3 regions of the Microbacterium sp. LWH12-1.2 genome follow, and region 3 is predicted to be linked to each of the others. Evidence: predicted binding sites of a transcription regulator. Region 3 holds the regulator's gene; each other region holds the start of a gene.

Region 1 (2,265 bases), 550 kb from region 3:
GATCTCGCGACGGATCTGCGTGACCCGACCCTCGATCTGGTCAGCTTCGCCGGCACCCTCGATGATGGTCGTCTCGTCCTTGGTGACGATGACCTTGCGAGCGCGACCCAGCAGGTCGAGCGTGGCGCTCTCCAGCTTGAGGCCGACCTCTTCGGTGATGACCTGGGCGCCGGTGAGGATCGCGATGTCCTGCAGCTGCGCCTTGCGGCGGTCGCCGAAGCCGGGAGCCTTGACGGCGACCGACTTGAAGATGCCCTTGAGCTTGTTCAGCACCAGAGTCGCGAGAGCCTCACCCTCGACGTCCTCGGCGATGATGACGAGCTCCTTGCCGTCCTGGATCACCTTGTCGACGATGGGCAGAAGGTCCTTGATGCTGGAGATCTTCTGGTTCGCGATCAGGATGTACGCGTCCTCGAAGACCGCCTCCTGGCGCTCCGGGTCGGTGACGAAGTACGGGTTCAGGTAGCCCTTGTCGAAGCGCATGCCCTCGGTGAGCTCGAGCTCGGTGCCGAAGGTCTGCGACTCCTCGACGGTGACGACACCCTCCTTGCCGACCTTGTCGATCGCCTCGGCGATGAGCTCGCCGATCGCGGGGTCAGCGGCGGAGATGGACGCCGTGGCGGCGATCTGCTCCTTCGACTCGATCTCCTTGGCGCTGGAGAGCAGTTCCGCGGTGATCGCGGCGACGGCCTTCTCGATGCCGCGCTTGAGCGAGATCGGGTCAGCGCCGGCTGCGACGTTGCGCAGGCCCTCGCGGACGAGCGCCTGAGCGAGAACGGTCGCGGTGGTGGTTCCGTCACCTGCGACGTCGTCGGTCTTCTTGGCGACCTCCTTGACGAGCTCCGCACCGATCTTCTCGAACGGGTCGTCCAGCTCGATCTCCTTGGCGATGGACACGCCGTCGTTCGTGATCGTGGGGGCGCCCCACTTCTTCTCAAGCACGACGTTGCGGCCGCGCGGGCCGAGGGTCACCTTGACAGCGTCGGCGAGGATGTTCAGGCCACGCTCGAGGCCGCGGCGGGCCTCCTCATCGAAAGCGATGATCTTTGCCATGAGTTTTGTCGTCCCTCCTGGACGTAGACGTTGGGTTTAGCACTCAGACTGAGAGAGTGCTAACGCCATTCTGGCACTCGACCCCTTCGAGTGCAAGCTGCGTGGAGGGTGCTACTCCGCAGGAGTCTCGGGCGGCGTCGTCGAACGGTCCAGCCCGATCACGACGGCCAGCTGCTTCTGGTCCGTCTCATTGAGCCCTGCGTAGACATCGCTCTGCTGCACCTCGGCGCCGCCGAGCAGACCGGCTAGTCCGATCGCCGCGAGCTCGTCGTCGTCTGCGACGTAGTAGACCGTGGTCGTGGGGAAATCCTGGCTGTCGCTGTCAGTCGCGTAGACGACGTCCGCGGCCCACCCGCTGTTCAGCAGCGTCTCCCGCATCTGCGTGGCCAGACCCTCCTCCGGGGTCGCGTTGAGAATCATCACCGAATAGGTCGTGTCGACGATCCCGGTCTCCACCGGGGTCGGTGCGACGCTCGGCTCAGCCTCGGGGAAGAGGGTGATGCGGCCCATCATGACCAGGGCGACGAAGATGCCGCCGATGATGAGCACCAGTGCGGCGACGAACGACCACAGCAGCACGACCCATCCGTTCATGCCCGGGGCTTCGGCACGGTGTGCTCCGACGCGTCCGGAGGTACGGGGAACGTCGTCGAAGCGATCTCGAGTGGGCTGGGGCACCCCTCGATGTTAGCGGCACCCGTCTGCGAATCCGCATCGGGCAGGGCTCGTCCGATCGGGCGAAGCCTCCGCGTTCAGCTCACGAAACCCGGAATCCGGGCCGCACGACGGGAGGCGCGCGAGTCGCGGATGCGGCGCAGCCGCCGGACCAGCATCGGATCGTATTCCAGCGCGACATCGGAATCGATCAGTCGCGTGAGCAGCTGGTAGTACCGTGCAGCGCTCATCCCGAGCTGCGTGCGGATGACCTCTTCCTTCGCACCACCGTGTCGCGGCCACGCGGCCTCGAGCGCGAGGATCGCGCGGTCGCGCTCCGTCAGGTCTCCGAGCATGGCTCCAGGCTAGGACGAATCCGCGGCGTGGCCCGCGCGCCACTCCCACCAGCGGCCCAACGGGTCGGCGGACGCCCGGACCGCGGCGTCGAGGGCGACGACGAAGCCGGGCCAGGTGTCGGCGTCGACGGGAGGCTCCCAGACGTCGAGCAGGCCGGGAGGATCGATCGTTACCCATCTCGCAGGCAGCCGACGGATGTCC
Region 2 (2,265 bases), 1.1 Mb from region 3:
CGACGGCGATGGGGATGAGCCAGAACGATTCCAGGGTCAGGCCGCTGACGGCGTCCACCGCCGGACCGATCTTCTTCTTGATGAGCCCGTAGACGCCGAACGATGCGGTGAGCGAAAGCGCGATCCACGGGAATTCCCCGTACCCGATGACGATCACGGCGACCGCCGCAGCGGCGATGCCGATCGCGGCCCACTGCAGGCGTCTGATGCGCTCGTGCAGCACGAAGACGCCGAGCAGCACGGTGGTGATCGGGTTGATGAAGTACCCGAGGCTCGTCTCGACGATGCGGTCGCTGAGGGTTCCGATGAGGAACACCTGCCAGTTGACGTAGATGAGCAGACCGGCGAGCGCCGTCCAGCCCAACAGCTTCGGTTGCCGCACGATCGCGCGGAACGCACCCCAGCCCCGGGTGATCGTCAGCAGCACCAGACAGAACACGAAGGAGAGCAGCACGCGCCAGGCGACGACCTCCCAAGCTCCGGTGGGCGCCAGCAGCAGGAAGTAAAGGGGCAGCACGCCCCACAGCAGGTAGGCCCCGCCCGCGTACATGGCCCCGGAGGCTCGGCTCTCACGGGTGGACGGGTCTGGGCTCACTGCACAACCCTATGCCCGGGAGACGACCCGGAGGCCGACGGGGACGCAGAAGGGCCCGGATGCGGATGCATCCGGGCCCTTCGAGAACTGCGCTGGCTCAGCGAACGACGACCGCGAGGACGTCACGGGCGGAGAGCACGAGGTACTCGTCCACGCCGAACTTCACCTCGGTGCCGCCGTACTTGCTGTAGAGCACGCGGTCGCCGACGGCGACATCGATCGGAACACGGTTGCCGTTGTCGTCGATGCGGCCGGGGCCAACGGCCACGACGTCGCCCTCCTGGGGCTTCTCCTTGGCAGTGTCGGGGATGACCAGGCCACTCGCGGTGGTCTGCTCGGCCTCGACCTGCTGGATGACGATGCGGTCCTCGAGCGGCTTGATGGAAACCGACACGGTCTACCTCTTCTTTCCTTGACGCTGACACGAAAGACTTGTTCGCACTCTCAACCCGAGAGTGCTAATCCCAGTGTATGCGGTCCATTGGCACTCATGCAATGCGAGTGCCAGCCCTCGGTCCTGCCGATCGTCGAGAGAGCGGGCCGAGACGAAACGCTCGGCCGCATAGGCTGGCGTGGTGGAGATGTCCGAGCTGCGCACCCTGCTCACCGCCGAAGGCCTGTCGCTTCTCGACGGCACCGAGCCGCTCGAGTCGCTGTCCGACGTCACCCGCACGGTCTCACGGATGCGCGCAGCGGGCCACTCCCCTGAGCTCGTCACCGCCGTGGTCGGACAGGTGAGTCTGCGGGCTCGGGCGAAGTCGAAGTTCGGCGACTTCGCCGATCGGATGCTGTTCACCCGCGCTGGACTCGAACAGGCGACTCGCCTTGGCGTGGCCGCCCGGCACGCCCAGCGCATGCGCGGTGCCGGCATCACGAGCGTCGCAGACCTGGGATGCGGCATCGGTGGCGACGCCCTCGCCTTCGCCGGCGCGGGACTCCGTGTGCACGCTGTCGATGCCGACGAGGTCACATCCGCGATCGCGGCGTACAACCTCGCCCCCTTCGCCGGCGATGTGAGCGTGCAGCACGGCACCGCCGAATCGGCCGATCTCAGCGGGGTGGACGCCGTCTGGATGGACCCGGCACGGCGCACTTCGGGTCACAGCGAGACGCGACGCGTCACGGCATCCGACTACTCCCCCTCGCTGGACTGGGCATTCGAACTGGCATCGCGCGTTCCGACCGGGATCAAGCTCGGCCCCGGACACGACCGTGACGCCCTGCCGGCGGATGCCGAAGCGCAATGGGTCAGCGTCGACGGCAGCGTCGTGGAGCTGGTGCTGTGGACGGGCGTGCTCGCCCGGAACGAGGTCCGCAGAGCGGCGCTGGTGATCCGTGGCGACCAGTCGTATGAACTCACCGCCGGTGCGGATGCCGAGGATGCCCCGGTCCGGGAACTCGGCGCGTACCTGCACGAACCGGATGGCGCGGTGATCCGTGCGCGTCTCATCGGCGACGTGGCGCGGAGCCTGGAGGCCGGCATGCTCGACGAGCACATCGCCTATCTGACGTCGGATGCCGCTCTCACGAGCCCGTTCGTGCAGTCGTTCCGCGTGCGCGAGACGATGCCGGCGAACTCGAAATCGATCAACGCCGTACTCAAAGCCAACGGCATCGGCACGCTGGAGATCAAGAAACGGGGCATGGACATCGACCCTGCCGCCTTCCGG
Region 3 (2,265 bases):
CCTGACGCTGCACGTGACCGGATCCGCCGCAGATGTCGCAGGTGACCGGGGAAGTGCCCTCCTGGCAGCAGGAGCCCTGGCAGGTCTCGCAGAGCACGGCGGTGTCGACCTCGATGTCGCGGTGCGCACCGAACACGACGTCGCCGAGCTCGAGTGTCACTCGGACCAGTGCGTCCTGGCCGCGCTCCCGGCGCGACCGCGGCCGGGCGCTTCGCCCGCCACCCTGTGACGCCCCGAAGAACTGCTCGAAGATGTCGCCGAACCCGCCGAAGCCACTGAAGTTCTGGCCGGCGCCGTCACCGCCGCCCATGTCGTAGCGACGACGGGAGTCGTCGTCGCTGAGCACGTCATAGGCATGGGTGACGAGCTTGAAGCGCTCCGACGCTTCCTCGCCCGGATTCACATCCGGGTGCAGCTGCCTCGCCAAGCGTCGGTAGGCCTTCTTGATCTCGTCAGTGGAAGCGTCCCGGGAAACTCCGAGAACCTCATAGTGGTCCGCCACAATCACCTTTCCGCGTACGCGCGTTCGTTCGTGCGGGAGCCGCGTCAGCGGCTTCCCTCGTCTTCGTCGAGCAGCCGCGACAGGTAGCGGGCCACGGCCCGTGCCGCCGCGAGGTTGCTCGGATAGTCCATGCGGGTCGGCCCCATCACGCCGACTCTCGCCGTTCCGCTGGGGGCGGCGTAGTTGCTGGCGACGATCGAGGCCTCACCGAGTCCGAACGGAGCATTCTCCGTGCCGATGCTCGTCGCGAGGCCGTGCTCGTCGCTCACCATCTCGCTCATCAGCCGCAGCAGGGTGACCTGCTCCTCGATCGCCTCGAGGATCGGATGGATGCTGCCGCGGAAGTCCTGCTCGCGACGGGCCAGCGTCGCCGCTCCCGCCATCACCAGCCGCTCCTGGCGGAACTCTCCCAGTTCGTCGACGATGACGGACGCGAGAGTGTGCAGCGCGGCATCCTTCGTCTTCGAGTCCGCCGCCGCCAGCAGTCCGCCCAGACGGTCTGCGGCATCACTGACCGCACGACCGGTGATCAGGGCGGAAAGACGCGCACGCAGCACCGCCATGTCTGCTTCGTCGACGTCGACGGGAAGCGGCGCGAGCCGCTGGGATACGCCACCGGCATCGGTCACGAGCACGACGAGCAGACGGTTCGGCGCCAGGGCGACGAGCTCGAGGTGCGTGAGGTGCGCGCGCGCGAACGACGGATACTGGGCGAGCGCGACCTGACCGGTGAGCTGTGTGAGCACGCGGACGGTGCGGGCCATGAGGTCGTCGAGATCGGCGGGTGCAGCGAGGAACGACTCGATCGCCGTGCGCTGGGCGACCGAGAGCGGTCGCAGCTGGGCGAGGTGGTTGACGAAGACGCGATAGCCCTTGTCGGTCGGCACCCGCCCGGAGGAGGTGTGCGGTGCGGCGATCAGCTCCTCGTCCTCGAGCTGCGCCATGTCGTTGCGGATCGTCGCCGCGGAGACGCCGAAGGAGTACCGGTCGACGATCGACCTGCTCCCGACGGGTTCGCGGGTCTCGACATAGTCCTGCACGATCGCGCGGAGAACCTGCAGTCCTCGCTCGGTGACCATGTCGCCTCCTCCCGTTGTCTCGCCGATGTTCGCTGGCACTCGAATACTCAGAGTGCCAATTCTACCTGTGCGCGACGCTTTCCGCCCGGAACTCATCGACGCGAACGGGCAATACGATGACGATCATGACCTCCGACCCCCGGATCACCATCAGCACCGGCACCGTACAGGGCTCTGCGGAGGACGGCATCAGGCGCTTCCTGGGCATCCCCTACGCAGCTGCTCCCTTCGGCGCGAATCGCTTCCGTGCCCCGCAGCCCCCCGCACCGTGGAACGGTGTGCGCTCGGCGACCGCTTTCGGCGCCACCGCTCCCCAGCTCCCCTACCCGGGCGCGATCGGTGAGCTTCTCGGTTCCGTGCGCATCGATGGAGACGACATCCTCACGGTGAACGTCTGGGCGCCGGACGACGCGGTGGCGGCGCCCGTCGTGCTGTGGATTCACGGTGGCGCCCTGGAACGAGGCACCGCAGCGCTTCCGTTGTACGACGGCTCTGTGTTCGCACGCGCCGGCATCGTCTTCGTCTCGATCAATTACCGGCTGGGTGCCGAAGGCTTCTCGGTGCTCGATGACGTGCCGCGCAACCTGGGGCTGCGCGACGTCGCTGCGGCTCTCGAGTGGGTGCACCGTGAGATCGGAGCCTTCGGTGGCGACGCGGCCCGGATCACCGCGATGGGTGAATCGG

What was found. The regulator HrcA, encoded in region 3, represses chaperone genes, less so after heat shock. The targets are predictions, from matches to a motif close to TTNGCACTCGNNNNNNNCGAGTGCNAA.
Region 1: the regulator HrcA is predicted to act here: its motif matches at 1,090-1,116, upstream of groL (chaperonin GroEL).
Region 2: the regulator HrcA is predicted to act here: its motif matches at 1,077-1,103, upstream of groES (co-chaperone GroES).

What each region holds. Positions count from the first base shown of each region.
Region 1 covers NZ_JBEGIJ010000001.1:1,825,710-1,827,974, forward strand. Annotated here, with positions in the region: gene groL (chaperonin GroEL) at 1-1,053, opposite strand, end outside; gene MRBLWH12_RS08800 (LytR C-terminal domain-containing protein) at 1,165-1,731, opposite strand; gene MRBLWH12_RS08805 (DUF3263 domain-containing protein) at 1,806-2,063, opposite strand; gene MRBLWH12_RS08810 (DUF2332 domain-containing protein) at 2,073-2,265, opposite strand, start outside.
Region 2 covers NZ_JBEGIJ010000001.1:123,983-126,247, reverse strand. Annotated here, with positions in the region: gene rarD (EamA family transporter RarD) at 1-550, opposite strand, end outside; gene groES (co-chaperone GroES) at 693-989, opposite strand; gene MRBLWH12_RS00570 (class I SAM-dependent methyltransferase) at 1,171-2,265, shown strand, end outside.
Region 3 covers NZ_JBEGIJ010000001.1:1,273,516-1,275,780, forward strand. Annotated here, with positions in the region: gene dnaJ (molecular chaperone DnaJ) at 1-502, opposite strand, end outside; gene hrcA (heat-inducible transcriptional repressor HrcA) at 547-1,581, opposite strand; gene MRBLWH12_RS06110 (carboxylesterase/lipase family protein) at 1,707-2,265, shown strand, end outside.